One region of the Mesorhizobium sp. M1D.F.Ca.ET.043.01.1.1 genome, then DNA from elsewhere that is predicted to be linked to it. Evidence: predicted binding sites of a transcription regulator. Region 1 holds the regulator's gene; each other region holds the start of a gene.
What was found. Region 1 encodes LexA, which represses DNA repair genes until DNA is damaged. Its sites were predicted from a motif close to TGTTCNNNNTGTGTTCNG; they were not measured.
Positions count from the first base shown of each region.

Region 2: uvrA (excinuclease ABC subunit UvrA) is a predicted target of LexA. The motif match lies at 2,504-2,521, and genes of this name have one in related genera.
Region 3: EJ067_RS04780 (ATP-dependent helicase) is a predicted target of LexA. The motif match lies at 2,335-2,352, and genes of this name have one in related genera.
Region 4: EJ067_RS20855 (helicase-related protein) is a predicted target of LexA. The motif match lies at 3,882-3,899, and genes of this name have one in related genera.

Region 1 is NZ_CP034444.1:6,776,720-6,784,122, forward strand. It holds gene gltA (citrate synthase) at 1-148, opposite strand, end outside; gene gltX (glutamate--tRNA ligase) at 331-1,755, opposite strand; gene EJ067_RS32700 (ComEC/Rec2 family competence protein) at 1,857-4,322, shown strand; gene lexA (transcriptional repressor LexA) at 4,306-5,040, opposite strand; gene glp (gephyrin-like molybdotransferase Glp) at 5,157-6,362, opposite strand; gene moaC (cyclic pyranopterin monophosphate synthase MoaC) at 6,364-6,858, opposite strand; gene trpC (indole-3-glycerol phosphate synthase TrpC) at 6,925-7,403, opposite strand, start outside.
Region 2 is NZ_CP034444.1:6,672,893-6,680,295, forward strand. It holds gene uvrA (excinuclease ABC subunit UvrA) at 1-2,342, opposite strand, end outside; gene EJ067_RS32105 (hypothetical protein) at 3,115-3,339, opposite strand; gene EJ067_RS32110 (ATP-dependent Clp protease proteolytic subunit) at 3,476-4,081, opposite strand; gene EJ067_RS32115 (SRPBCC domain-containing protein) at 4,109-4,585, opposite strand; gene EJ067_RS32120 (metalloregulator ArsR/SmtB family transcription factor) at 4,582-4,896, opposite strand; gene EJ067_RS32125 (cupin domain-containing protein) at 4,941-5,258, opposite strand; gene EJ067_RS32130 (single-stranded DNA-binding protein) at 5,516-6,034, shown strand; gene EJ067_RS32135 (DUF2306 domain-containing protein) at 6,069-6,467, shown strand; gene EJ067_RS32140 (OsmC family protein) at 6,492-6,917, shown strand; gene EJ067_RS32145 (MarC family protein) at 7,038-7,403, opposite strand, start outside.
Region 3 is NZ_CP034444.1:913,060-920,462, reverse strand. It holds gene EJ067_RS04785 (hypothetical protein) at 1-117, opposite strand, end outside; gene EJ067_RS04780 (ATP-dependent helicase) at 239-2,320, opposite strand; gene EJ067_RS34460 (hypothetical protein) at 2,494-2,649, opposite strand; gene EJ067_RS34455 (hypothetical protein) at 2,794-2,970, shown strand; gene EJ067_RS04775 (LysR substrate-binding domain-containing protein) at 3,239-4,207, opposite strand; gene EJ067_RS34450 (hypothetical protein) at 4,319-5,152, shown strand; gene EJ067_RS35100 (hypothetical protein) at 5,152-5,478, shown strand; gene EJ067_RS04755 (DMT family transporter) at 5,418-6,221, shown strand; gene EJ067_RS04750 (hypothetical protein) at 6,251-6,460, shown strand; gene EJ067_RS04745 (MucR family transcriptional regulator) at 6,819-7,259, shown strand.
Region 4 is NZ_CP034444.1:4,300,741-4,308,143, forward strand. It holds gene EJ067_RS20850 (RNA-binding S4 domain-containing protein) at 1-337, opposite strand, end outside; gene EJ067_RS20855 (helicase-related protein) at 353-3,715, opposite strand; gene phbB (acetoacetyl-CoA reductase) at 4,426-5,151, opposite strand; gene EJ067_RS20865 (acetyl-CoA C-acetyltransferase) at 5,276-6,460, opposite strand; gene phaR (polyhydroxyalkanoate synthesis repressor PhaR) at 6,766-7,359, shown strand.

The sequences.
Region 1 (7,403 bases):
TGCTGTAAAGCGCGCCGATGTCGATGACGTCAGGCCCGGTCGAGCCGCTTCGCACCTTCAATTCGTGGGTCTTGCCGGCGAGTTCGAGCTTGGCGGTCGACTCATGCGCCTTGCCGCCCGATTCCAGTTTTGTCGCAGCTTCGCTCATTCTCAAACTCCTTTATGTTTCCTCATGCCGGCAAGGCAATTCCTGCAAACGACACGTCGAAATCACCGGAATGCGCGAACTTACCACCGCATTTTAGGAGGTGCGTGCCTGATTGGGCCAAGGCCTAATGTTGCACTGCGAAACACACCTTTCAATGCCAATCTTTTTGGGCCAGTTCGCTCCTAATCGATTTGATCTCCAATCCGCGCCAGGGCCTCCTCGCGTCCCAACACGGCAAGCACGTCGAAGACGCCAGGCGAGGTGCTGCGGCCGGTGAGCGCGGCTCTCAGCGGTTGCGCCACGGCGCCAAGCTTGTGTCCGCCGGCCTGGGCAAAGTCACGAATTGCGGCTTCCGCGGCCGCGGCGCTCCATTCGCCGGAAACCGCGGCGAGCGCGGCATGAGCACCGCGCAAAGTGGCGCGCGCCTCACCGCCGAGCAACCCAGCGGCCTTCTCGTCGAGCTGCAGGGGGCGTTTTGCGAACAGGAAGGCGGCTCCATCCACGAGTTCGACCAGCGTCTTCGCCCGCTCCTTGAGGCCGGGCATGGCGGCCAGCAGTTGCGCCTTGCGCCTGTCGTCGAGCTTTGCCGCGAGCGCCGGGCCTCCTTCGAGATGGGGCAAGGTGGCGACGAACACGTCGACGAGGGCCTTGTCGTCCATCTGGCGCATATGCACGCCGTTGAGCGCCTCGAGCTTGGCGAAGTCGAAACGCGCGGCGCCCTTGTTGACGTCGCCGATATCGAACCAGGAGATCATGTCCTTGATCGACATCACCTCGTCGTCGCCATGGCTCCAGCCGAGCCTCGCCAGATAGTTGAGCAGGGCCTCCGGCAGATAGCCCATCGCGCGATAGGCCTCGACGCCGAGCGCGCCGTGGCGCTTCGACAGCTTGGCGCCGTCGGCGCCGTGGATCAGCGGGATGTGCGACATCGACGGCACGGTCCAGCCCATGGCGTTGTAGATCACGGTCTGGCGCGCGGCGTTGGTCAGATGGTCGTCGCCACGGATAATGTGGGTGACGCCCATGTCATGGTCGTCGACGACCACGGCATGCATGTAGGTCGGGTTGCCGTCCGAGCGCAGGATGATGAAGTCGTCGAGATCCTTGTTCGGAAAGCGCACCTCGCCCTGCACGCGGTCATGCACGATCGTCTCGCCTTCGGTCGGCGCCTTGACGCGGATCGCCCCCTTGACGCCGGCAGGCGCCCCGGACGGATCGCGGTCGCGCCATTGGCCGTTGTAGCGCGGCGGCATGCCCTTGGCCCGCGCCGCCTCGCGCATGGCATCGAGTTCCGCCGGCGTCTCGTAGGCGTAATAGGCCTTGCGCAGGCGCACGAGCTCCTCGGCGACCTCGCGGTGGCGCGGGGCGCGCTCGAACTGGGAGACGGCGTCGCCGTCCCAGGAAAGGCCAAGCCAGGTCAGTCCTTCCAGGATGGCGGCTGTCGCAGCCTCGGTGGAGCGCTCGCGATCGGTGTCCTCGATGCGCAGCAGCATCGTGCCGCCGGTGTGCCTGGCGTAGAGCCAGTTGAACAGCGCCGTCCGCGCCCCGCCGATGTGCAGGTAGCCGGTGGGCGAGGGGGCAAAGCGGGTGACGACCTTGTCGGACATGGAACTCTCGAAGAAGCACTGAAACGGGCGTGATTGCGCGGGCTTTCGCGCAGGTGGCGTTCATGTAGCATAGGAGGTCTGGGGCGCAAGGGGCAGACCCGATGGCTGGACGTGGCCGGGGCGAGGAGGAGGGCGAAGGGACGACGGCTGGCGTCAGCGAGCGCTTGCTGTTTGCCGGCGCCGTGCCTGCCGAAGCGATGCCGGTCCTGCTCCCGGAGCGGCACCTGCCTGTGGACGTTCCATCGCCCGACGGCACCCCCGCCCGCCCGACGTCTCCGCCGGCAGCCATCGACCGGATCCGCCGACAGTTCCGCGGCGCTTCGTTTTCCGTGTTTCGCCGGAGCGTCGCCGTCGCGGCCGCTACCGAACTCGACCGCGGCGTCGGCTTCCTGCTGGTGCCGGTGTTCCTGGCCGCCGGCGTGATCCTCTATTTTTCCTTGAATGCCGAGCCGGACCTCTACAGGCCGCTGGCGGCGGCAGCGCTGATGGCTGTCTGCGTGGCGGTCTCGCGCTCTTGGCCGAAGACGCATCTCGTCTTCATGGCGGCGCTGTTTTGCGCCTTGGGCTTCGTCGCCGCGAAGGTCGAGACATGGCGCGTCGCAACACCTATGCTCGGCTCCGAAATCCAGACGCGGCTGACCGGGCGCGTCGTCGTCGCCGAGGAGATGGCCAATGGCCGGGTGCGGCTGACCATCGATCTCGTGTCGACCGCGCATCCGACGCTGCGCTACGCGCCGGACCGCGTCAGGCTCTCGGCTCGCAGGATGCCGCCGGACATGAAGGCTGGATCGCTGGTGACGGGCTATGCGCGGCTTTTGCCGCCGACAGGCCCGGTCCGCCCCGAGAGTTATGATTTTTCCTTCGACAGCTATTTTTCCGGCATCGGCGGCAGCGGCTTTTTCCTAGGCGATCCGAAAGTCCTTCCGGCAACCGCCCCGCCGGCAGAGACGAGCATCGCCTCGGCGATCGAAAACGCGCGCGAGAACATCGCCGATCACATCAGAAGCACCGTCGGCGGACCCGAAGGCGAAATCGCCGCGGCGTTGATTGTCGGCGTTCGCGCCGGCATTCCCGAAGACATCAACGAAGCGATGCGGCGCACCGGCATCTATCACATCATCTCAATCTCCGGCCTGCACATGGCGCTGGTCGCCGGCACGATCATGTTCCTGCTGCGCGGCGCCTTTGCGCTGTTTCCGGATTTCTCGTCGCGCCGGCCGGTGAAGAAATACGCCGCGGCGATCGCGCTTGCCTCGATCGCCGCTTACCTCGTCATCTCCGGCATCGTGGTGGCGGCCGAGCGGAGCTTCATCATGCTCGCCGTGATGCTGGTCGCCGTGCTCTTCGACCGCGCGGCGCTGACGATGCGCAATTTGGCGATCTCGGCCATCGCCGTCATCCTTGTCTCGCCGCACGAAGTGGTCGGTCCGAGCTTCCAGATGTCCTTCGCGGCCACCGCCGCCCTGGTCGGCGCCTATGCCGGCTTTGCCGACTATCGCGCCGGCAAAGCGACCGTGCCGCCGGCAAAGCGCTCCTTCCTCGGGTTCTTGTCGCGAAAACTGGCGATTGGCGTGGGTGGCGCCGCCGTAACCTCGCTCATCGCGGGCAGCGCGACACTACTGTTTGCGATCTGGCACTTCCAGCGCGTCTCGCCGCTCAGTCTGCTCGCCAATCTGGCGGTGATGCCGATCGTTTCGCTGATCGTCATGCCGTTCGCCGTGCTGAGCGCGTTGGCGATGCCGTTCGGTTTCGACGGTCCGTTCCTCTACGTGATGGGCAAGGGCCTGACTGCGACGATTGCCATTTCGGTATGGATTTCCGAGCGCTCGCCCGTCGATGCCGTGGGATTGATCTCGATCCAATCGGTGCTGCTGGCGACGATCGCGCTGGTCATCGCGACCATGGCCACCACCTGGCTCAGATTGGCAGCCGTGCCGTTCGCGCTTGCTGCTCTGCTCACCATTCCGCATGTCCGCACGCCGGATGTGTTGATCTCGGAGGACGCGCATCTGGTGGCAATGCCGATCGGCGGCGGCGAGCTCGCTATCAACCGCGAACGCTCCAACGAGTTCACCATCGACAACTGGAAGCGCGCGCTGAAAGCCGAGGAAATCGTGCCGCCGGAGACATTCGCCAAAGGCGCGCTGGATATCGCAGATCCCGTCGACCTGCCGCCGGGATCGCCATTCTATTGCACCGGCGATCTCTGCATCGGCCGGCATCCGTCCGGCGCGATCGTCGCGTTGGCGGAAAATCGCAACAGCGCCAGGCCGGCCTGCGGCTATGCCGACCTCATTGTCATCAACGACGCCACGGCCTACAATCCTTGCCGCGATCCACGCATTCTTGTCGTCACCAAACGCCAACTTGCTCGCCATGGAAGCGCTGCCGTCTTCTTCGATCCGCAATCGGCGACGGCGCAACCTGTCATTCAATACGCCGTCGAGAAGCCCTATCGCCCCTGGCACGAACAGCGGAGCTACTCGCGCGAGGCGAGGGGCCTGGCGCCTTACAAGCGGCCCGAAAAGCCAGAGGCAAAGCCACAGCCGCTCAGTAGCGGCGAATGAGTCCGACTAGCTTGCCCTGCACCTTGACCCTGTCCGGCCCGAAGATGCGGGTCTCATAGGCGGGATTGGCGGCCTCGAGCGCGATCGAGGCACCCTTGCGGCGGAAGCGCTTCAGCGTCGCTTCCTCGTCGTCGACGAGGGCCACCACGATTTCACCCGGGCTTGCCGTGTTGGCGTTGCGGATGATGACCGTATCGCCGTCGAAGATACCGGCCTCGATCATCGAGTCGCCTTTGACTTCCAGGGCATAATGCTCGCCGCCCGCGATCATGTCCGGCGGCACTGTGATCGAATGCGTCTGATGCTGGATGGCATCGATCGGCACACCGGCGGCGATGCGACCCATGACCGGAATGGATACGGCCGAAACGACGTCGTCATCATTGCTGGGCGTAGGCGTGCGCGAGGGCGCCGCAGGCTTGATCTGCCGGCCGAGATTGCCTTGGCCGCCCTGGATGACGCTTGGCGAGAATTTCTTCGCCGCATTGAGGCCGGGCGCGATCGAATCGGGCAGCCTCAGGACTTCCAGGGCACGCGCCCGGTTCGGCAGCCGGCGAATGAAACCGCGCTCTTCCAGCGCCGTGATCAGGCGATGGATGCCCGACTTCGAGGCAAGGTCGAGCGCTTCCTTCATCTCGTCGAAAGACGGCGGAATGCCGCTTTCCTTGAGCCGTTCATGGATGAACATCAGGAGTTCATGTTGTTTGCGCGTCAGCATGGCGGCCCCCATGGGTTCTGAAACCAGAATCAGAAAAACAAACCCAGAACAAACACTATCTGTTCCAGTTGTGTTCCGCAACCGTTTAAAGTTTAGTGAATGTGTTGACGTTTTGTTCAGCGTAACATCAGAACGCTGCATTCGGCGCCGGCTTCCGCCGCCGGGGCGAAGGGCTCGCGCACGATCAGGCCGTTGGCGTCGGCGAGCGTCCTCAGCATCGAGGAATCCTGGATGCCGAACGGTGTCGCGACCAGCCGTCCGGCCTCCTCGCGCACGACGGCGCGCACATAGTCCTGCCTGAGATCGTTGGCGCGCATCGCGGCGGCCAACCGGGCGGCGCGGATGTCCTGTCGGTAGTTGCGGCCACCCAGCCGCGCCAGAAGCGGCTTCAGGAACAATTGCGAGCAGACAAGGCTCGCCACCGGATTGCCGGGCAGGCCGATGCAGCGGATGTTGCCTAGGCGGCCAAACATCAACGGTTTGCCGGGGCGCATGGCGATCTTCCAGAAATCGAGCTGCATGCCTTCGCCGGTCAGCACGTCGTGGATGAGGTCGTGGTCGCCGACCGAGGCGCCGCCGAGGGTGACGATGATATCGGCGCCGGCTGAGACCGCTTTCCTAACCAGAGCCGCGATTGCGTCCTGCCGGTCGGCGGCGATGCCGAGGTCGAGCGCGCGCGCCCCGACCGACTGGGCCGCGGCTGCGACGCCATAGGCATTGGACGAGATGATCTGGTCCGGGCCGAGCGCGCTGCCGGGCGGCAGCAATTCGTCGCCCGTGGCGATGATGGCCACCAGCGGCTGCCGCACCACGGTGAGGCTCGGATGGTTGGCCGACGCCGCCAGCGAGAGCGCCGCAGGATCGAGCTGGCGGCCTTTTTCGAGGAGCAGGTCGCCCTGGCCAAAATCGAGCCCGCGGCGACGGACGTTGCGTGCTTCCGCCGTCGGCTCGGTCACCTCGATCCGGCCGCGGCCGAGGTCGCGGACATTCTCCTGGATGACCACGGTGTCGGCGCCTTCGGGGAGCGGCGCGCCGGTGAAGATGCGCACCGCTTCGCCATTGCCGACGGAGCCGGCAAAGCCGCGTCCTGCGGGCGCCATGCCGATCACCGAGAGGCGCGCCGGAGCCGAAGCCACGTCCGCGGCGCGGGCGGCATAGCCGTCCATGGCCGAAGCGTTGAAGGGCGGCTGGGTGCGCAGCGCCACCATGGGTTCGGCCAGAACGCGGCCGGCGGCGTCAGCCAGCGGAACGCTTTCGCCAGGCAGCGCGGTTGCGCCATCCAACAGGCGCTCGAGCGCTTCGGCGACCGGAACCAGCGCCATCTTAAGAACCTGCTCCATGTTTGGCGGCTTTGTAGTCGCCCGACTTGCCGCCGGTCTTCTCGACCAGCCTGATGCCGGAAATCACCATGGCGCGGTCCGCCGCCTTGGCCATGTCATAGATGGTGAGGCAGGCGACCGACGCCGCGGTCAGCGCCTCCATCTCCACCCCGGTCTTGCCGGTGACGCGAGCAAGCGCGGTGACCCTCAGGCCGGGCAGCGCCGGGTCGGGCTCGATATCGACCGCAACCTTGGTGAGAAGCAGCGGATGGCAGAGCGGAACAAGCTCATGCGTCTTCTTGGCGGCCATGATGCCGGCGATGCGCGCCGTGCCAAGCACGTCGCCCTTCTTGGCGTCGCCGGCCAGGATCATCTCCAGCGTTTCCGCCCGCATGGAAACAAAACCTTCGGCGATTGCCGTGCGCGTCGTCTCGGCCTTGTCGCCGACATCGACCATGTTGGCTTCGCCCTTGGCGCCGAGATGGGTAAGCGCAGGCATCCTCAAACGGCCTTAGAACGACGTGCGTCCACTTGGACGCACAAAGCACGCTCTAACACTTTGAATCTATGCATCGTGCTCTCCGAAAATCGGAGTCGATTTTCGGGCCGATGCATCGGCCGGAGCCTTGCCCGTCAGCAGAAGCGCGGTCGCGGCGGCCACGTCGGCCTGCCGCATCAGGCTCTCGCCAACGAGGAAGGTGCCGATCTTGCTCTTCTCCAGCCGGCGGCAGTCCTGATGGGTGAAGATGCCGCTTTCGCTGACCAGTAGCCGGTCGGCCGGCACCATGGCGGCAAGCCGCTCCGAAACGTCGAGGCTGGTCTCGAAGGTCCGCAAATCGCGGTTGTTGATGCCGATCAGCCGTGACGAGAGCATGAGCGCGCGCTCCATCTCCTTCTCGTCATGCACCTCGACCAGCGCGTCCATGCCGAGCTCGAAGGCCGTTGCCTCGAGCTCGCCGGCCAGAGCGTCGTCGACGCTTGCCATGATGATGAGGATCGCGTCCGCGCCCCAGGCCCGCGCCTCGTGGACCTGGTACGGGTCGA
Region 2 (7,403 bases), 100 kb from region 1:
TAGACGTCGGGCAGGAAGTGCATCTCGATCTTGATGACGCCGTCGCCCTGGCAGGCCTCGCAGCGGCCGCCCTTGACGTTGAAGGAGAAGCGCCCCGGCTGATAGCCGCGCGCCTTGGCCTCCGGCAGACCGGCGAACCAGTCGCGGATCGGGGTGAAGGCGCCGGTATAGGTCGCCGGATTGGACCGCGGCGTGCGGCCGATCGGCGACTGGTCGATGTCGATGACCTTGTCGAGGAACTCCAGCCCCTCGATGCGGTCGTGCTCGGCCGGATGCTCGCGCGAGCCCATGATGCGGCGCGAGGCCGCCTTGAACAGCGTCTCGATCAGGAAGGTTGACTTGCCGCCACCGGACACGCCGGTCACGCAGGTGAAGGTGCCGAGCGGGATTTCCGCCGTGACATTCTTAAGGTTGTTGCCGCGCGCGCCGACGACCTTGATGCGCCGGTTCTTCTTCGCCTCGCGGCGCACTTCCGGCGTCGCCACTTCGAGCTCGCCCGACAGGTACTTGCCGGTGATCGAAGCGGGCGTCGCCATGATCTGCTGAGGCGTGCCTTGCGCGATGATCTCACCGCCGTGGATGCCGGCGGCCGGGCCGATGTCGACGACATAGTCGGCATGCAGGATGGCGTCCTCGTCATGCTCAACGACGATCACCGTGTTGCCGATGTCGCGCAGGTGCTTGAGCGTGTCGAGCAGGCGCGCATTGTCGCGCTGGTGCAGGCCGATCGACGGCTCGTCGAGCACATAGAGCACGCCGGTCAGGCCGGAGCCGATCTGCGAGGCGAGGCGGATGCGCTGGCTTTCGCCGCCGGACAGCGTGCCGGAATTGCGCGACAGGGTCAGATAGTCGAGGCCGACATCGTTGAGGAAGCGCAACCGCTCGCGGATTTCCTTCAGCACGCGGACCGCGATCTCGTTCTGCTTTTCGTTGAGCGCAGCCGGCAGGCCGGTGAACCACTGGTCGGCCTTGCGGATCGAAAGCTCGGTCACCTCGCCGATGTGCTTGCCGGCGATCTTGACCGCGAGCGCCTCCGGCTTCAGCCGGTAGCCATTGCAGGCGGGGCAAGGGGTGGCCGACATGAAGCGCTCGATCTCCTCGCGCATCCAGGCCGACTCCGTTTCCTTCCAGCGCCGGTCGAGATTGGGGATGACGCCCTCGAAGGTCTTGGTGGTCTTATAGGAGCGCAGGCCGTCGTCATACTGGAAGGTGATCTCGCGCTCGCCCGTGCCGTGCAGCACGGCCTCCTGTGCTTCGGCGCTCAGGTCCTTGAACTTGTCGCCGAGCTTGAAGCCATAGGCCTTGCCGAGCGCTTCCAGCGTCTGCGCGTAATAGGGCGAGGTCGATTTCGCCCACGGGCTGATGGCGCCGTCGCGCAGCGAGACGTTCTCGTCCGGCACCACGAGGTTGGCGTCGATGGCGCGCTGGCTGCCGAGGCCGTCGCAGGTCGGGCAGGCGCCGAACGGATTGTTGAAGGAGAACAGCCGTGGCTCGATCTCGGGAATGGTGAAGCCCGAGACCGGACAGGCGAATTTCTCCGAGAACATGATGCGCTCATGCGTCTCGTTCTTCGACTTGTTGACCGAGTCCTCGCCCGTCTGGCTGGCGTCGAGCGGCCTGTCGGCAAACTCGGCCACGGCAAGGCCCTCGGCGAGCTTCAGCGCGGTTTCCATCGAATCCGCAAGCCGCGTCGCCAGATCGCCGCGCACGACGATGCGGTCGACGACGACGTCGATGTCGTGCTTGTACTTCTTGTCCAGCGCCGGCACGTCGGCGATCTCGTAGAAGACGCCGTCGACCTTGACGCGCTGGAAGCCCTTCTTCTGCAGTTCCAGCAGTTCCTTGCGGTACTCGCCCTTGCGGCCGCGCACGATCGGCGCCAGCAAATAGAGGCGCGTGCCTTCGTCAAGCGCCAGCACCCGGTCGACCATCTGGCTGACGGTCTGGCTCTCGATCGGCAGGCCGGTGGCCGGCGAATAGGGAATGCCGACGCGCGCGAACAGCAGGCGCATGTAGTCGTAGATCTCGGTGACGGTGCCGACCGTCGAACGCGGGTTGCGCGAGGTCGTCTTCTGCTCGATCGAGATGGCGGGCGACAGGCCGTCGATCTGGTCGACGTCCGGCTTCTGCATCATTTCCAGGAACTGGCGGGCATAGGCCGACAGGCTTTCGACGTAACGGCGCTGGCCCTCGGCATAGATGGTGTCGAAGGCGAGCGACGACTTGCCGGAACCCGACAGCCCGGTCATGACGATCAGGCTGTCGCGCGGCAGGTCGAGATCGACGTTCTTGAGATTGTGTTCGCGGGCTCCGCGAATGGAAAGGTATTTTTGGTCGGCCATCGCCGGTCGCCGCCTCAGGTCTGGAATTTTCTGGATTGGGCGGGTTTGTCCCGGCCATCCCCTATGTAGGTAGTTTCGCCGCCGCGTCGAGAGACGCCACGATCTCGACGGAAGTTGCCAAGTACGGGTTTAACCGTCTTTCGCGCGAACGGGCAAGCGTAAAGAACAAAGGCCGAACACGCTCCTGACAAAGCGCTGTGGAAACAATGATCGCAAAAGCCGCTCCGGCCGATCGGCGAAAGGCATTCGACTTACCTGGACGTAACCTCCGAACGATCACATTTTTCGGTAACCGGCTATTCGACGGTTGACGCCGGCGACTCACGGGAGCAGTCTCGAAACGTCAACCGAAGCCGGCCGTCTTTCGATGGCCTCGTCACCCAAAGGTGGCCTGCGAGACGCCGTAGGCGATAGCGATTTGCGCTTCGAACGACATTGTCGCAACGGACCCAGGAGCGGAGCATGACGCCACCGGACAGTCCCTTGAGGCTCCACGCGTTGATGGAGCCGCGGCAGGCATAAGTGCCAGGACAGGCGCGAGCGCCAGTCCGACAAACCGTGACTTGTCGAATCCGTACAATCAGAGACCATAGTCGGATCGTCGGCTGAATGCCGCGTAGCATCCGAAACAGAACGCCGGCAGTCCACTCCCGGCTAAAGTTGGGTTTCAGATCCATGAAAGCCCCGTCCACCTGCGGAAGCAGCGGCGGGGCTTGAATTTTGAGGGACTGAGGATTTTCTTTCTCGACCTTGCAGCCGTTAGGCTCGCCGATCAGCGGTTGGGAGGCCTGATGCCGCCCGTTGCCATGTCGATGGTTATGCTGCCGGAAATCCTGACATCGGTATCGCCGATCTTGAACGTGCCGTTGCCGCCGGCCGGAAGAGCGTCGTCAGGCTCGGGCTGCGGCGCGGGCTTGGCGATACGGTAGTCGCCGCTGACGCCTGGAAGCTTCCGCGCCGAACCGTCGTCGCCAAAGGCTGCGGTGCTGCCGATCATGGCGCCGGCGAGAGCGGCGAGGGCGATGCGCAAATGTCTGGACTGCCGGTGCGTCGTCATTCGCCAACTATAGAGACGCGCCGGGAGCGAGGCCAGACACGGCGGCAATCAAATTGCCGCGCGTCTTCCATTCACCTCAGGCCACCTTCTTGCGCGTGTCGTAAACATGGTCGACGAGGCCCCAGGCCTTGGCCTCCGCGGCGGTCATGAAATAGTCGCGGTCGAGCGTGCGCTCGACCTCTTCGTAGCTGCGGCCGCAGTGCCTGGCATAGAGCTCCGTCATATGGCGCTTGGTGCGCAGAATGTCCTCGGCATGGCGCTGGATGTCGGAGGCCTGGCCCTGGAAGCCGCCGAGCGGCTGATGCAGCACGATCCTGGTGTTGGGCAGCGCGATGCGCCGCCCCGGCGAGCCGGCCATCAGCAGGAAAGAAGCCATCGAGGCGGCAAAGCCCATGCACACCGTCGACACCGGGCAGGAGATGTATTGCATCGTGTCGTAGATGGCGAAGCCGCTGGTCATCACGCCGCCCGGCGAGTTGATGTAGATCGATATCTCCTTGTCGGGATGGTCCGATTCCAGCGACAAAAGCTGCGCGCAGACCAGCGCCGACACGCCGTCATTGATCTCGCCGTTGATGAAGACGATGCGCTCGCGCAGCAGCCGCGAGAAAATGTCGAAGGCGCGTTCGCCGCGGCTCGACTGCTCGATCACCATCGGCACCAGATTGGCAAGGGCGCTCATGAGCCAGGTCTCCTCGGTTGTCGTCGGTCAAGCCGCGCGCAGCATCATGCAGGGCGCATTGGCGGCCGTCGGGTTCTTGCGCGCATCGAGCCAAAGCCCGCAGCCGGCGCCAGAAACGGCGATGACAGGCTGCGCGACCGGCGCGAAGCCGTCATGGACGATGCTGAGATGCGTGCCGCCGGAGGCCGTGCGCGCAAGCTTGAAGGTGACGACGCTATCGAATGCCGGCAGATGGTCGGCATCTTCGCCACTTGGCTGCTCGCGCCAGGAATAGCGCAGCAGCTTGCCGGGCTCGGCCTCGAGTACTTCGCACTCGATCGGTGCGTCCGGTCCGGCAAAGGCGAAGCGCTTGCCGGTTTCCGGCTTCATGTCGTTCGGCATCATCCAGGCCGCGAGCAGTTCGGGCTCGGTCAGCGCCCGCCAGACCCTTTCCGGTGGATCGGGAAGCTCGCACTCGAAGCTGAGCGGCGCATCGGCCGCCGCCGGGTGTTTCTTTGCCGTCATTGGTCCATTTCCCTCAGAACCGTCTTCAACCTCTCGATGCGCTCCGGCCAGAAGGCGCGGTAGCGTTCGATCCAGCCAAGCAGCGGATCGAGGCCTTGCGGGTCGGCGCGGTAGTAGGCATTGCGGCCGGCGCGACGCTCGACCACGAGGCCGGCGCCGCGCAGCACGGCAAGGTGCTGCGAGACGGCGGGCTGCGATACGCTCATGCCGGCGCGGAGCTCGGACACGCTCATCTCGCTTGCCGCGAGCCGTTCATAGACCGCGCGCCGTGTCGGATCGGCCAGGGCCCGGAAAATCTCTGCTTCGATCATGCACAAAGCATAAGTCGACACTTATTGGTTTGGCAAGTCTCGTTTTATGATGTCCAGCGTCTCACCGGCTCCGCGGCTCCGTCGAAGGTTGCCTCGAAGACAGGCGATGCAAGCACGGCATGAATGTGAAGCGTGCCGGGACCAACGTTACGGAAGCCATGCCTGCGTTGTGCGGGAATGATCAGCGACTGTCCGGTAGTGAGCACGGCATGCCGGTCGTCGATCCACATTTCGGCTTCACCGGCAATCACCGTCAGAACTTCCTCGACTGAGTGCCTATGCGTCGGCGCGCCCATGCCGGGCGCCACCCACTGCTCGAATATGCAAAGCTCGGCTGCGCCGTTGGCGGCGGCTGTGTGCATGCGGGTTTCCACTCCGGTCCGCCAATTTTCGCGCGGCTGATCCTCATGCTTGACGATGTCCACCGAGATACCCCCTTTGTTTCCTGCGCAGGAATACTACCTGTTGCTGACATTCCTTGACAGAAACAATGGTCCGGACTAGAACGAAAAGAGAACAAAAACCTTGTGGGAAAAGCCAGCCTTTGCAGGCATGGGCGACCTGCAGGCTGTAAGGTGAGCGACTTGAAATTTGTTTCGGATGAGCGCGGAGAAGTACGATGGCGGGTAGCGTCAACAAGGTCATTCTGGTCGGCAACCTCGGAGCGGACCCTGAAATCCGCCGCCTGAATTCGGGCGATCCGGTCGTCAACATCCGCATCGCCACGTCGGAAAGCTGGCGCGACAAGAATTCCGGCGAGCGCAAGGAAAAGACCGAGTGGCACAATGTCGTCATCTTCAACGACCAGCTAGCCAAAGTGGCCGAGCAGTATTTGAAGAAGGGCATGAAGGTCTATGTCGAAGGCCAGCTGCAGACACGCAAATGGCAGGACCAGACCGGCAATGACCGCTACACGACCGAGGTCGTGCTGCAGAAGTTCCGCGGCGAGTTGCAGATGCTCGACGCGCGCGGCGAGGGTGGCGGCCAGGTCGGCAGCTATGCCGGCGGCGGCAACAGCCGCGGTTCCGATTTCGGCCAGTCCGGCCCGAACGAAGGTTTCAGCCGCGGCGGCGGTGGCGGTTCCAGGGGCGGTGGCGGCGGTTCGTCGCGCGAGCTGGACGACGAGATTCCGTTCTAAGCCTTTCGAGACGATCGGTTGAGGGAAAGGCGCGATGTCGCCAGGACCATTGCTGACGGCGCCTCCTCCCATTCTATGGCATGCGTTCGCCGCCGTCGCCGCATTGGCGATAGGCGGGACGCAGCTTGCGCTGCCGAAGGGCACGGCGCGCCACCGCGTGCTGGGCTATGTCTGGGCGGCCCTGATGCTGGTCATCGCCGTCTCGAGCTTCTGGATCCAGCAGATCCGCCTGATCGGGCCGTTCAGCCCGATCCATATCCTGTCTATCCTGGTGATTGTCACCGCGCCGCTGGCGGTATGGTATGCGCACACCCATAAGGTGGCCGCGCATCGCAGCGCCATGATAAAGCTCTATCTGTTCGCGCTGGTCGGCGCCGGCATCTTCACCCTGCTGCCCGGCCGCATCATGCACGCCGTCGTGTTCGGTCAGTAGGGCAGTATCGCAAGGAAGATCATCGTGAAAGCACGCGTCAAATGGGTCGAGGAACGCACCTTTGTCGGCGAGTCCGGCAGCGGTCACAAGGTCGTGCTGGGCACGGCGCATGGGCCGGAGGGCCGGACGCCGGGGCCGAGCCCGATGGAGCTGGTGCTGATCGGCACCGGCGGCTGCTCGGCCTATGACGTCGTCCATATCCTGGAAAAAGGCCGCGAGGCGGTCGAGGACTGCGTGGTCGAGCTCGACGCCGATCGCGCCGAGACCGAGCCGCGCGTCTTCACCCGCATCCACATGCATTTCATCGTCAAGGGCCGATCCCTGTCGCGCGACAAGGTGAAACGCGCGATCGACCTGTCGATCGAGAAATACTGCTCGGCCACAGCCATGATGGCGAAGACCGCGACGGTCACGCATGATTTCGAAGTGGTCGATACGGCGGTGAAGTAGAGCAGTAGGAAGAGGCGTCCTAGTGCGTTTCACCGTTTCACGGAAACGGCGAAACGCCCTATCTCCTTGTTTTTACGCAATTCCGGACGGAAAACCGCTCACACTTTTCCTGGAATTGCTCTAGGCGGCCATAAGCGCCCTGACGCCATCGGCGACGAACTGCACGGCCAACGCCGCCAGGATCACGCCAAGCAGCCGGGTCAGGATCGAGCGGCCGGTCTGGCCGAGGATGCGGTCGATGCGCTCGGCGAGCACGAAGACCAGATAGGTGAGGACGAGGCAGATCGCGATGATGCCGACCAGCGCGGCTTGAGCGCCAAAACCCTCGAAATGTCCCGACAGCAGCACGGTCGCCGAAATCGCGCCGGGGCCGGCGATCAGTGGGATCGCCAGCGGGAAGGCGGCGATGTTGTGGATCATGTCCTTGGTGATGGCGACGTCGCCTATCTTCTCCTTGCGGTCCTGACGCCGCTCGAACACCATCTC
Region 3 (7,403 bases), 1.3 Mb from region 1:
ATTGTACCGGCCCATGTCGTCATCAGTGGTGATGGTCAAGCTTGTTGCCTGCGTCGCAATCGTTGTCGGTGCCATGGCAGCCACGCCGAGCATGGCGGCTAGAATAAGATTCTTCATTGCAGCCTCCTCGCATTAGATTTTCCTAACGGAAATCCATTGCCGGGTGAAAAGTTCCATAGCGAAGGCTGCAGGGCGGTTGCCCGTTGTGTTGGCGGGTCGGACGATGTTCGGGCGGATGCTATTTCCACATGCCGCGCATGCGGGCACCGAGATCGACCTTGACGCCCGGCCTTTGGCGCGGGTCGTCCTTGATCGCGGCGCTTGCCCAGGATGACTGCTCGAAGGCTTGAAGCATCGAAGCCGGAATGAAGCGGGTGCGCGAGGCATAGACGTGGCGGTCGCCGCGCGCCGGCTGGTTGTGCGGATAAAACCGCTGCGGCACCACCAGATGCAGGCTGTCCTTGGCCCGCGTCATCGCCACATAGAGCAGCCGCCGCTCCTCCTCGATATCCTCCTTGGTGCCGACGCCGAGATCGGCCGGGATGCAGCCGTCGACGGTGTTGAGCACAAAGACGTTCTTCCACTCCTGGCCCTTCGCCGAATGGATGGTCGACAGGATGAGGTAATCCTCGTCGCGATGCGGCGGGCCGGCTTGGTCGCTGGTGGCGTCGGGCGGATCGAGCGTCAGCTCGGTCAGGAAACGCTCGCGCGAGGGGTAGCCCGACGCGATCTGCTCGAGCTGCAGGAGGTCCGCTCGGCGCGTGATCGCGTCTTCATGGATGCGTTCCATATGCGGCTCGTACCAGAGCCTGACCCGCTCGAGGTCGGCCGGCCATTTCGGACCGGCGCGCAACCCGCTGTAGATATCGAGGAAGACCGGCCAATCTGCAGCCGTGCGCTGCGGCGGCCGGAAGCGGGCAAGGCCCAGCGTCTCGTCCAGCGACGTCGCCATCGCCTCGACGATCTGCGAGGCGGCGGAAGGGCCGATGCCCGGCATGAGCTGCAGCACGCGAAAGCCGGCGACGCGGTCGCGCGGGTTCTCGGCGAAGCGCAGCATCGCCAGCAAGTCCTTGACATGGGCGGCGTCGAGGAACTTCAGGCCGCCGAACTTCACGAAGGGGATGTTGCGGCGCGTGAGCTCCACCTCCAGCGGCCCGCTGTGATGCGAGGCACGAAAGAGCACGGCTTGCGCCTTCAGCGCCGTGCCGGCCTCGCGCTCGGCGAGGATCGCCTGGCAGACATAGTTGGCCTGCTCGGCCTCGTCGCGCACGCTGACCAGTTGCGGCTTGTGCGACGACCTGCGCTCGGTCCAAAGGTTCTTGGTGAAGCGTTCGGTGGCCTCGCCGATCACCTTGTTCGCGGCGGCCAGGATCGTCTCGGTCGAGCGGTAGTTGCGCTCCAACATGACGATCTCGGCGCCTTGCGTGAACTGTTTTGGGAAATCGAGGATGTTGCGCACTTCCGCGGCGCGGAAGGAATAGATCGACTGTGCGTCGTCGCCCACCACGGTGAGCCCGGCGCCGTCCGGCTTCAGCGCCAAGAGGATCGAGGCCTGCAGCCGGTTGGTGTCCTGGTATTCGTCGACCAGCACATGGTCGAAACGGCTGCCGAGATGCGCCGCGATCTCCGGCTCCGCCGCCATCTGCGCCCAATAGAGCAGAAGGTCGTCGTAATCGAGCACGTTCTGCGCCTGCTTGGCTTCCACGTAAGCCGCGAACAGCTCCTTGAGCTGATCCGCCCAGGCTGCGCACCAGGGGAATGCCGCGCCGAGCACCTCGCCGAGCGGCGCCTGCGCGTTGACTGCGCGGGAGTAGATCTGCAGGCAGGTGCTTTTTGTCGGAAAGCGGTTTTCGGTCTTGGAAAAACCGAGCTCGTGCCGGGCGAGGTTCATCAGGTCGGCCGAATCCTCGCGGTCGTGGATGGTGAAGGCGGCGTCTAGCCCGATCTGCTCGGCATAGTCGCGCAACAGCCTCGCGCCGATGCCGTGAAACGTGCCGGCCCAGGCGAGCGCGTCAGCGATGATCGCCGCGTCGCGCCCCAGCACCTCGCCGGCGATGCGCTCGACGCGCTTGGCCATTTCTGATGCCGCGCGGCGCGAAAACGTCATCAACAGGATGCGCCGCGGGTCGGCGCCCTTGACGATGAGGTGCGCGACGCGGTGCGCCAGCGTGTTGGTCTTGCCGGAGCCGGCGCCGGCGATCACCAGCAGCGGGGCGGCCACCTTGCCGTCGCCATGCACCACCGCCAGCCGCTGCTCGTCATTCAGCCGGACGAGATAGGCGGGCGCTTCGAAGGACGAATCACGGGCGGCGATGTTCATCGCCCATCAAGCATCGTTTCCGCTTTGTTCGCAATACAACTCGCGCGCTGGCGAATAGCGAAAGCGGTCCAACAGAGGGGAGATGCACGGCAGGGCAGACGGGGCGATCTCGCGCCGGCCTTCTGGGCTTGGGTTCCTCGCCCCCACCTTCGACGGGGGGCGAGGAAAGGCAACTACCGCTTCGGCTCTACCCCCATCGCGGCGGACTGGCGCCGCAGCGTCCGTCGTTCGTCCAGCGGCGCGGCATCGCCGGACATCTCATAGATGATCCTCATCGTGACGCGGTAGGCGCTGTAAGCGAACAGTCCGACAAGCAGCAGGCGGATCATGACCATCTCCTCGGTGCATTGGATTGTTGGGAGTTCAACCGGGGCTTGGATGATTGGTTCCCGCCGGCCACGCAACCAAACCGCCACCGTCTCGTTTGCCTCAAAGAATGGGGCGCTCGAAGAGGCGAACGAGAGGAGGTCGTCATGAAGAAGCTTCCCGTACTGCTGGTTCTTGCGGCAGGGGTCGCGCTCGCCGCTTGCGACAACAGCATCCCGCCGACCAAGGCGCCCGCCGTCGACCAGAACCCGCAAATCGACAAGAATCCGGTGCCGAAATCGACCACCGGCGGCGACCAGCAAGGCATGCAGCCGAAGCAATGATGGTGTCGGACGAAGCCAGGCGATGTCTTTTCGGAAATTCGGGCGGCCGGCACGAAGCCGCTGCCGCCACAGAAGAAGGCCGGCGCTGCTTGGGAGGAAGCTGGAAAGCGCCGGCCAAGCGGGAAATCAGGCCCGCCGCACACATGAAGATAGCTGAGTCTCTCCGCCGCGTCATGGCGTGATCGCGCAAGCCGGCTATCGATGGCTGGTGCCGTCTTTCAAGGACCGAGAAATCTTTGAAAAGGATTGCGTGTTCGCTGGGCCTGCCTCAGGCCATCGCCGCCCGCTTCACTGGTATGCCGGCGATCTCGAGATCCAGCTGGCGCTGCGTCAGCGCCGCCTCGGCCATGATCCACTGCTTGAAAACTTCGACCTTGCGGGCGCCGTGCGCGTTGATCGGACTGACGAAGTACCAGCCGGCGGTGTTGGGATGGTGCACCGCGAAGGGTGCCACCAGCCGTTCGGCGCGGATGTCGCTCGCCATATAGGCGCGGTTGGCGACGGCAAAGCCCATGCCGGCATTGGCCGCCTCGTAGGACATCATGCAGGAATCGAAATAGATGCTCTTGGTTTCGCCCAGCACGAAGCTCGCGCCGGCAAAGCCCAGCCATGACTGCCAGTTCTGGGTGCACGTATCGGAGTGGAGCAGGGTGAAATGCCTCAGATCCTCGGGCGTTACCTTCGACAGCGGCTTGTCGCCCAACACCTCATGGAACAGCTTGCGGCTGCACACCGGCGTCAGGTCCTCCTTGAACAAGAGCTCGCAATGGAGGCCGGGGAAGTCGCCGTCGCCATAGCGGATCTCCAGATCGTATTCGGAGGCCGAGAATTCATGCGTGGCATAGGAGGTCGACACCCGCATCTCGATGTCCGGATACTGCCGCTGGAAAGTGGAGAGGCGCGGAAACAGCCAGCGCGCCGCGAAGGTCGGCAGCACGCAAATCTTCAGCACATGCAACTGGGACTGGCCGGTTGCCTCCATGCTTGCCGCCACGATCCGCTCCAGCGCCTCGCGCACGCGCGCCACATAGGTCTCGCCCTCCGGCGTCAGCGACACCGCGTTGCCGCCGCGCTGGAAGATCTTGAAGCGCAGCTGGTCTTCCAGGCTCTTCACCCGCTGGCTGACAGCGGAGGCGGTGATGAACTGCTCCTCGCCGGCGCGCGTGAAGTTGCGGTGCCTGGCGGCACTTTCGACGATTTTCAGCGAGTTCAGGTTGACCTGACTGAGCAGACGCACGGGGTTCGACCTTTAGCTGCGCTTAAAGTAGCACCAGCATTCCTAAATTTACAGGGGCGGGCGGCTTAATCGACTGTTTACCAAGTGTTGCCCCTACCTTGGAGAAGTAGAATGAACGCCCATACAATCCCCGAACTGCGCTATGCGATGAGCCGCGAAGCCATCATCGGCCATGATACGGCGTGGAAAGTGTCGAGCTTCGGGGTCGCCCAGTATCTTCACGGCTACGACGCGCAATTGCTTGCCGCGATCGAGGAGGCGGCACTGAAGCTAAAGGCCAGCCATGCGGTGCACAAGCATCTCGACCTCACCTTCATCACCGGCGCCGATCGCTACATTCCGGAGATCAAGGAGCTGCTCAACGACAAGCTGCGGCTGGAACGGCTGTCCGACATGATGGGCACCAAGCTCGAACCCTATCCGCTGTCGATCGTCGGTTCGACCGTCACCTTCATGAACCCCAAGGACGGCGCCGTCGAATGGCACTGCGATGGCGTTCCGGTCACGGAGCTCATTCCGCTCTCGATCAGCGACCCTCTGATCGGCGGCCATCTTGAGATCTATTGCGACGATTCCGAGACCGGCCGCGCCATCCTCGAATCCGGCCGCGACCTGCCGCGCAACAAGGTCATGCGCATCGATCACAAGATGAACTACGCCACGCTCGGCCAGTTCCTCGGCGTGCTCCATCGCACCGCGCCGATCCAGCTTGGCTCGCGCATCACACTGGTGCTCAACCAGCGTTCGGTGACGAAGCCCTATGTCGACGACAACCGCATGTTCTACCTCGCCGCCGACAACGACCAGGACCGCGCCTGGGTGAACGAACTGGCCGACGACGTCTGGACGAACCAGCTGCCGGCCTATCGCCGCCATGCCGAAGAACATCCGGTGCCGAAGCCGGCTGACGAGCCGGTCTCGGGCGGAGCAAGGGAATCGTGGTAGTGGCAGATGACCCGGCTCGGCTGCCTTCGGCGTCGCCGAGCCTCGCTCCGGTCATGGCCGAAAGCCAGCAATCCCGGTCCAATAGTGCCTCGACGGCGGCGCTGGCGTTTGCCTTCGGCGCCGTGGCGCTCTGGGCGACCAATGCGCTGGTCGGCAAGACGCTGCTTGCCAGCCACCCGGTGTCGCACGTGCAATTCCTGCAGTTCTTCGGCGCGGCGCTGGTCTTTGCGCTGATCAGGCTGATGAGCATTTCTCCTTCCCCCTTGTGGGGGAAGGTGGATCGGCGCGCAGCGCCGAGACGGATGAGGGGTGTTCCAGCGAACTGAGACGTTGGCGTTCGCTGGAACACCCCTCATCCGACCTTGCTTCGCGAGGCCACCTGGGGGAGAAGGGAAGGGCCCCGCTCGCCGCCTATGCCGTCGGCTTCATCGGCCTCGTCGGCACCATGGTGCTGCAATACATCGCCTTCGCCTCGATGCCGGTCATCGAGGCCAATCTCGTCGCCTATACCTGGCCGCTTCTGGTGGCGGCCGGGATCATCATCATCGGCAACCCGAAGCGGCCGCTGTTGCTTGGGCTCACCGCCGCGCTCGGCTTCGCCGGCGTGGCGCTGGTGATCTCCGGCGGACGCGCGCAAGCCTGGTTCGAAGGCGGCCTCGTTGGTTATTGCGCCGCCTTGGGCTCGGCGCTTTGCATGGCTTTCTATTCAATCGCCGTGGGCCGTCTGGCCGTGCCGCCCGACCGCCTGCTTTTGCCCTCAGCGGTGCTCGGCGTCGCGCTGACCTTTGCCTGGTGCCTGCACGACGGCGTCGCCGGCATGGGCGGCCTGGATTTGCTGCTCGGCCTCTATCTCGGCGCCGGGCCGATGGGGCTCGGCTATTATTTCTGGTCGCGGGCGCTCAGCCTCGACCAGGGCGGCAGGCTCGCGGTCGTCGCCTATCTCACGCCGATCGCTTCCACGCTTTTGCTGGCGCTGTCGGGCGAAAGCCTGTCGATGACGGCCATTGCCGGCGCTGTCCTCGTCATCGGCAGTTGCATCGCTGTGGGCATCGAACGTCCGGAGGCCTGAAGACCATGCCAGGAAACATGCCAGGAAACATACTTGACAACGATGAACGCCGCGCCTGGCAGGAGGCGCATTGGCTGGTGAAGGAATTCGGTGCCGACGCGCAGCTCTATGCCGCCATGAAGGCCGAGAAGGCCATCGAGCAGAAGGATTTCGGCCGCTGCGCCCGCTGGAAACGCGTTCTGGATATCCTGGCTGACGGCGGACCGACCACCCTCCGGCGCGGGGCCGCCGCGAAATAGCGACTCGCGCCATCGAATCGGGCATGATCGGTCACAATCGTTCATCCGGACGTGATTCTGTTCGCCAGCATCCATATCCGTCTTGAATTCGATTTTTGCAGGAATTACTCTCAAAAATCGAAGTGCTGCCCGGTCATTTCCGGTCTTGCGCCGGATTTCAGCGCGTAAAGTGTTTGTTATAGGTATTAGAATTCCTAACTTGCGCGGTCGCGATCCGCAGTGAAAACATACCTGCGGTATTGAGTCTCATGCGTTTATTGACTCTGGACGGTCCGTTGGGGGACAGGTCCTATACGATACCTAGACCAAAGTCTTAAAAACAGCTGGTCACTTGAGAGCCAGCAGAGGGTGAAAAAAATTGTCCAATATCGACGACAAGACTGCAATCGAGCTGACCGCCGACATTGTCTCGGCCTATGTAGGTAACAACCCGCTTCCGGCCTCCGGCCTGCCTGATCTGATCGCCAGCGTCAGCGCATCGGTGCGCAAGCTCGCTGGCGGCGTCGCCGTCAAGGAGAGCGCGCCGCAGACGCCGGCCGTCAATCCGAAGCGTTCGGTCTTCCCCGATCACATCGTCTGCCTCGAGGACGGGAAGAAGTTCAAGTCGCTGAAGCGGCATCTGTCGACCGACCATGGCCTGACGCCGGACGAATACCGCGCCAAATGGGGCCTGCCGGCGGACTATCCGATGGTGGCGCCCAGCTATTCGGCCACCCGCTCGGCGCTCGCCAAGTCTTCCGGCCTGGGCCGCAAGCCGGCCGCGGATTCGGGCAAGGGCAAGCGCAAAGCCAAGGCCTGAGCCGACGGCCATGTTGCCTGCAACGGACGACGCCAAGCCGTCCGGCCGACCGGGTGGCCGCGCTCGACGCATTGCGTCGCAGGGTGGCCATCCAGCCTTCCGCCGACGCCGGCGAAGGGGGTCAAGGCGCGGCGCGTCCTGTTC
Region 4 (7,403 bases), 2.5 Mb from region 1:
GGCGTCCGCTACCGGCCTCGCGCAGCGCCGGAATGGCGTCGGGAACGGCCTCGCCCTTCGGCGTCGGCAGGGGCGACATGTCCTCGTAAAGCAGGCGAGCTTCCTCGGCCGGGCCGCGCCGGGAACCGCAGCCGAGCAGCTTCCAGACCAGGATCCGGCGGTCGAGCGTGATGGTCAGCACATCGCCGGCCTTGACCAGATCGGAGGCCTGCGCTGCTTTGTCGCGATTGATGCGGACGCGTCCGGCAACCACCAGCTTCGCCGCCAGCGAGCGCGATTTCACCGCACGCGAGAAGAACAGCCATTTGTCGATGCGCTGGCGGCCTTCTCCAACCATCGCAACCGGCCTGGGCTATTTCTTCAGCTGGTCGCGCAACGCGGCGAGCTTGGCGAAGGGCGAATCCGGGTCGAAGCGCTGCGGGCGCTCGTCGCGCGGCTTGCCCTGGAAGGCCGGCTTGCCGGCATTGCCCTTGCCGTCCTGCCTGTTGCCCTTCCAGTCCGGCCGCCCCTCGCGGCGGTCGGGGCGCTCGCCTTGCGGCTTGCCGTCGCGCCGCTCGCCGTCACGTTCCGGGCGCGGCTTGAACTTCGAGCGATCGAAGCGCGGCTTGCCGGCGCCCTCGCGCTGGTCGCGGCGTCCCTCATGAGCCGGCCGATCGCTGGCCTGGCCACCCGTGGCGCCTGGCTGGCCATCGCGTGCCGCCTGGCCGTTGCGCGGACGATTGTCGCGGCGGTTGTCATGACGGTGGCGCGGCCGCTGATGGTCGAAACGGGCCTGCCGCCACAAAAGGATCGGCTTAGGCTCTTCCTGCTCGGTTGCGGTTTCGGCGGCGGCGGCTTCCGGTGCGGCGTCCGTCGGGGCTTCCGTTGCCGCGGCGGTATCGGACCGAGCAGCGCTCTCGCCACTTTCCGCCGCAGGTGCCGCTTCGGCAGTTGGCTCAGCCTCGGCAGCAACGGCAACCAGTTCATCGGTTTGTTCCGCCGCGGCCTCGTTCGCCGCCACGGTTTGGGTGTGCGCTTTTGCTTCAGCAGCGGGTTCTGCATCTGCTTCGGCAGCAGGCTCGCCTGTGGTATCGGCTTCGTTGGCGGCGTGTACTTCAGCCGCCGCCTCCGAGTCTTCGGCAGCCGCTTCGGCAACGGCATCCGTGGTCGATGCCTCAGCCTTTGCTACCCGAGCGGCCTCCTCCGCTGCGAGCTTCGCGGCGGCGGCCTCGCGGGCCGCGTTGTCCAGCGCGTCGAGCTTGGCCTTCACCTCGGCGGCCGGCTTCGGTTCGGAGCGATAGCCCAGACCTTTGAGGATCTCTTCCATGTCGTCGGCGGTGGCGCCGAGAATCGACATCATCGGCGGCGTCACCATGAAGGCGTGGCCGTCATAGGCGCCGTCCGGACGCTGGCCGAGGCCGGGCTTCCAGTTGGTCGCCGGACGGATCAGGTCGGCCAGCCGCTCGAGGATGTCGACGCGCACGGCGCGGCGGCCGAGATTGCGATAGCCGGCGAGCTTGTAGAAGGTCTTGTCGAAGGCCGGGTCGATGACCACCGACGTGCGGCCCGATGCCAGCGCATGCACCACGTCGCCGAAGCCCGGCTTGTCCTTGCCGTCGTTCTTCAGCGCCCACAGCAGCGTCACCAGCCCGGCCGGCGCCGGCTTGATCAGCGCCGGCACGAAGACATGGTAGGCGCCGAAGCGCACGCCGAGGCGTCGCAGCGCCGCGCGGCCCTCCTGGTCGAGCGACTTCATCTCCTCGGCGATGTCGCGGCGATTGATGAGGCCGAAATGCTCGACGAGCTGGAAGGCGATGCCGCGCGCGATGCCGGCGAGCTGCTCGGCATTCTTCAAATCGACCAGCGGCTTCAAAAGCGTTTCGATCTGGAAATTCACGAAACGCTCGGCGCGCGCCGCCACCTTGTCGCGGGCCGGCCCGGTAAGCTGCTCGTCGGCGAGCAGCACGAGCCGCGGCTTGAGTGCTTCGTCGCCGGCGACCAGCGTGCCGATCGGCGCGCCGATCCAGCGCAGGACGCCGTCCGAGCCCAACGCCAGATCGCCATTGGCGCAGGCGGCGAAGCGCTCGGCGCGCGCCTCGAACTCCGCGCTGAGCGCCTTCTGGGCTGCGGTGCGCACCGCCTTGGCGTCCTCGCCGCCGGCGCTCTGGTCGGCGGTGAAGCGGAATCCCTGCAACTCGCCGACGTGATGGCCTTCGACGAGGACGGTTCCGGTTGGGCTGATTTCGGCTTCAGGCATGGTATTTTCTCTAAGGCGCCGCATGAGGACGGAAGTCCTGCGGTCTACGAAGCGTTTCGTCAACCGCTCATGCAGCGCATCCGACAATCTGTCTTCGATTTCGCGCGTCTTTTCCTGCCAGTGTAGCTGATCGGCCAGCCAGCCAGGCCGGTTGGAGACGAAGGTCCAGGTGCGGATCTGGGCGATCCGGTGCGACAGCGTGTCGATATCGCCATCCGTGGTGTCGGCTCGCCGCACCTGCTCGGCCATGTAATTCTCATCGACATGGCCACGGCGTGCAAGGTCCATGTAGATCGAGGCGATGAGGTCAGCATGCTGGGCCGGCGCGATCTTGCGGTAGTCGGGCAGCGCGCAGGCTTCCCAAAGCAGCGCCACGCGCTCCTTGGCAGTGGCGAGCGCCCTGATGTCCTCGTCGCGCGACAGGTGCTCCAGCGCCTGGGCGTCGACCGCCGGCAGCGCCCGGGTCAGCCCTTCGACCGGCGCGTTGGTTTCGATCGAGCGCTTCAACGCGTCGAGGCTGGAGAAATCGAAGTCGGCGGTGCGCCACTGCAGCACCTTCACCGGGTCGAAATCGTGCCCCTCGATCTTCTTGACCAGATCCTCGTCGAACGGATCGACCTGGCCGGTGACGCCGAAGGTGCCGTCGCGCAGGTGGCGGCCGGCGCGGCCCGCGATCTGGCCGAGCTCGGCCGCAGTCAGGTTGCGGTACTGGTAGCCGTCGAACTTGCGGTTCTGGGCGAAGGCGACATGCTCGAGATCGAGGTTCAGTCCCATGCCGATGGCGTCGGTGGCGACGAGATAGTCGACGTCGCCCGACTGGAAGATCTCCACCTGGGCATTGCGGGTGCGGGGCGAGAGCGCGCCGAGCACGACGGCGGCACCGCCCTGCTGGCGGCGGATCAGCTCGGCGATCGCATAGACCTCGTCCGCCGAGAAGGCGACGATCGCCGTGCGCCGCGGCAGACGGGTGAGCTTCTTCGAGCCGGCATAGGCAAGGTGCGACAGGCGCGGCCGCGTCACCACCGAAACGCCCTTCAGCAGTTTCTGCAGGATGCCGTGCATGGTGGCGGCGCCCAGAAGCAGCGTCTCCTGGCGGCCGCGCAGATGCAGGATGCGGTCGGTGAAGATGTGGCCGCGCTCGAGGTCGCCGGCAAGCTGCACCTCGTCGATGGCGACGAAGGCGGCATCGGTCTCGCGCGGCATCGCCTCGACGGTGCAGACGGAATATTTGGCGCCCGCCGGAACGATCTTTTCCTCGCCGGTGACCAGCGCCACCTTGTGCGCGCCAACCTTCTCGCAAACGCGGGCATAGACCTCGCGGGCAAGAAGTCTCAGCGGCAGGCCGATGACGCCGGTCTCGTGCGCCACCATGCGCTCGATGGCGAGATGGGTCTTGCCGGTGTTGGTGGGGCCGAGCACGGCGGTCACGTCGCGGCCCGAAAGGATCAGCGGCTGGGAGTGTTTCGGCTGGATATTCATCGGCTCGGAAATGACGCTTTCTGCCGCTTGTTGTCGGGGACGCGGCGGTGCCGCCGCGTATGACAGCCGACACATAGGGATTTCAGACGCGAAGCGAAAGCGGAATGTTCCCATCAGGAGATGGCGCAACGACAGGCAAGATCAAAATCCGCTGCCGATTAACCGTTGGAACGAGTCTGGAACGAATCGGCGACGAATCACTGACTCGGTCTGATTCAGGTTTTGTTCACGGCTATATGTGGATTTTTTGACGATGAGTCTCACCACATGCTGAATCCGGGAACTGGCCCGTTTCATGCTTGGCTTGACGGGCCGCGAGGGCTGTTAACCTTTGCTGGTGAACGATCACCGCCGGCTAGGGCGCAGCCGCCAAGATTATGAAATGGTTGATCTTTCCTAACCGCCGTTAATCTTTTCAGCGCCATTTCCGAGCCTCGGCGTTAACTTTGCGACCAAAGCCGGAACGAATCGGCGACGAATCAGCGATCCACGCATTTTCCCGGTTTGTTCACCCCCCAGATATGGTGTTGTCCACAGCTTGCGCACCGAAAACTCACAGCTTGTGAACAAGGTTTCGCACAGGGCGCGGGGAGGCCGTTAACTTTTGCGTGCCGAATTGAGGCATACATCGCGCGGCCCGGAAAAAACAGCCGACCCGATTGCGTCGGGCCGGCTGCCGCGGCGTCAAAAGATCTCAGGCAAGATGGATCTCAGGTGAAATATTGGCCGCCATTGGCGCTGATCGTCGAGCCGGTGATGAAGCCGGCCTCGTCCGACGCCAGGAAGACGACGCAGCGCGCGACCTCTTCCGGCTCGCCGAGCCGGCCGACCGGAATTTGCGGGATGATGCGCTCGTTAAGCACCTTCTCGTCGATCGCCTTGACCATCTCGGTCGCGATATAGCCGGGACAGATGACGTTGACGGTGATGCCCGCGCGGGCCCCCTCCTGCGCCAGCGCCTTCGAGAAGCCGATGTCGCCGGCTTTGGCGGCGGAATAATTGACCTGGCCGGCCTGGCCCTTCTGGCCGTTGATCGAGGAGATGGTGATGACGCGGCCGAACTTGCGGTCGCGCATGCCGCTCCACAGCGGGTGCGTCATGTTGAAGACGCCGGAGAGGTTGGTGTCGACGACCTCCTTCCACTGCTCGCGGGTCATCTTGTGGAACATGGCGTCACGCGTGATGCCGGCATTGTTGACCAGCACCGAGACCGGTCCGAGATCGGCCTCGACCTGTTTGATGCCGGCGGCGCAGGCGTCGTAGTCGGCGACCGACCATTTGTAGACGGGAATGCCGGTCTCGGCCTTGAATTTCCCAGCCGCTTCGTCGTTGCCGGCATAGTTCGCGGCAACCGAATAACCGGCATTCTTCAAAGCCACCGATATGGCCGCGCCGATGCCGCGCGATCCGCCCGTGACGATTGCTACCTTGCTCATGTGGTCCTCCCTTTAAAATCGTCTGAGCGAATAGGGAGTAGCGAATAGCGAGTAGGGACCTGTCGTCCCGGCGCGCAGCGCTTTTCTTCCCTATTCGCTACTCCCTATTCGCTATTTGCCGAGCTCAGAGCGCCTCGACGCACATGGCGACGCCCATGCCGCCACCGATGCAGAGCGTGGCGAGACCCTTCTTGGCGCCGCGGCGGCGCATCTCATAGACCAGCGTGTTGAAGACGCGGGCGCCGGAGGCGCCGATCGGATGGCCGATGGCGATGGCGCCGCCATTGACGTTGACGATCGAGGGATCCCAGCCCATGCCCTTGTTGACGGCGCAGGCCTGCGCGGCGAAGGCTTCGTTGGCCTCGACGAGATCGAGATCCTTGACCGACCAGCCGGCCTTCTCCAGCGCCCGCTTCGAGGCCGGGATCGGGCCGGTGCCCATGATCGCCGGATCGACGCCGGCGGTCGCCCAGGAGGCGATGCGGACCAGCGGAGTGATGCCGCGCCGGGCGGCCTCGGCCTCGGTCATCAGCAGCGCGCCGGCGGCGCCGTCATTGATACCGGATGCGTTGGCTGCGGTGACCGTGCCATCCTTGTCGAAAGCCGGCTTCAGCTTGGTCATGGCGTCCAGCGTGGCGCCGAGACGGATATATTCGTCCTGGTCGACGATGGTGTCGCCCTTCCTGCCCTTGACGGTGAAGGCGACGATCTCATCCTTGAACCTGCCGGCCTTCTGCGCGGCTTCGGCCTTGTTCTGCGAAGCCAGCGCGAACTCGTCCTGGTCGTCGCGGGTGATCTGGAACTGGCGGGCGACGTTCTCGGCGGTGTTGCCCATGTGGTAGCCGTTGAAGGCATCCCACAGGCCGTCCTTGATCATGGTGTCGATCATCTTGTAGTCGCCCATCTTGACGCCGGCGCGCAGGTGCTGGGCGTGCGGCGACAGCGACATCGATTCCTGGCCGCCGGCGACGATCACCCTGGCGTCGCCGGTAACGATCTGCTGCATGCCGAGCGCGACGGCCCTGAGACCCGAGCCGCAAACCTGGTTGAGGCCCCAGGCGGTCGTCTCCTTGGGCAGGCCGGCATTGATGGAAGCCTGGCGGGCGGGGTTCTGGCCCTGAGCGGCTGTCAGCACCTGGCCGAGGATGACTTCGTCCACTTCCGCCGGATCGACCTTGGCCCGCGACAGCAATTCCTTGATGACGACGGCGCCGAGCTGGTGCGCGGGCGTTGCGGCGAAACTGCCGTTGAAGGAGCCGACCGCCGTGCGGGCGGCGCTGGCGACGACGATTGAATTGGAAGCGGACATTTTCTTCTCCAGACTTCGAGGTGTCGTGTTGCGGGCTATCCTTGAGGACTTTTCTTGCCCGTTCAAGGACCTGAGTCAAACCGGAAATGGGCATGGCCGCCATGCGCGGCAAGCAGGTCGGGCGCTAATCGTGACGGCGCAGCCGTTGCCGCGCAGCACAATTTGCTCCGCCCTTTCCGCATTAAATGATGCCGCACTGCACAAAGCACTTGGAATTATGACGCTTTTGCGCATATCCTCGACAAATGGCGCAATCGTTACCGGCCGCTTACTCTGAACGCGCCGGTATCCTGGGGAGGATACGGATGGCCGCAAAAGACGACCCAATCGTCATCAAGAAATATGCCAACCGCCGGCTCTACAACACCGGCACCAGCACCTATGTGACGCTCGAGGATCTGGCCGACATGGTCAAGAAGGGCGAGGAGTTCACGGTGCAGGACGCCAAGACCGGCGACGACATCACGCATCCGGTGCTGACCCAGATCATCTTCGAGCTGGAAAACAAGGACGGGCAGAACATGCTGCCGATCCCGTTCCTGCGCCAGCTGATCTCCTTCTACGGCGACCAGATGCAGATGATCGTGCCGAGCTTCCTCGAACAGTCGATGATCGCCTTCTCCAAGGAGCAGGAACGGTTCCGCGAGCAACTGAAGGGCGCGTTCGGCAAGACGCCGATCGACATGATGAAGACGCCGATGAAGGCGCTGGAGGAGCAGACGCGGCGGAACGTGGAGATGTTCCAGAACGCCATGCGCATGTTCACGCCGTTCCCATCGGCAGGGACCAATGCGTCTGCCTCGGCCGAGCCGCCGAAGAAGGAAGAGAAATCCGACGATCTGCAGGAACTGAAGGCGCAGATCGCCGCGATGCAGCGCAAGCTGGATACGATGTCCTGACGGGTGTGCCGATATTCAGGTGAGGCCGGCCTGCGAACGACGGC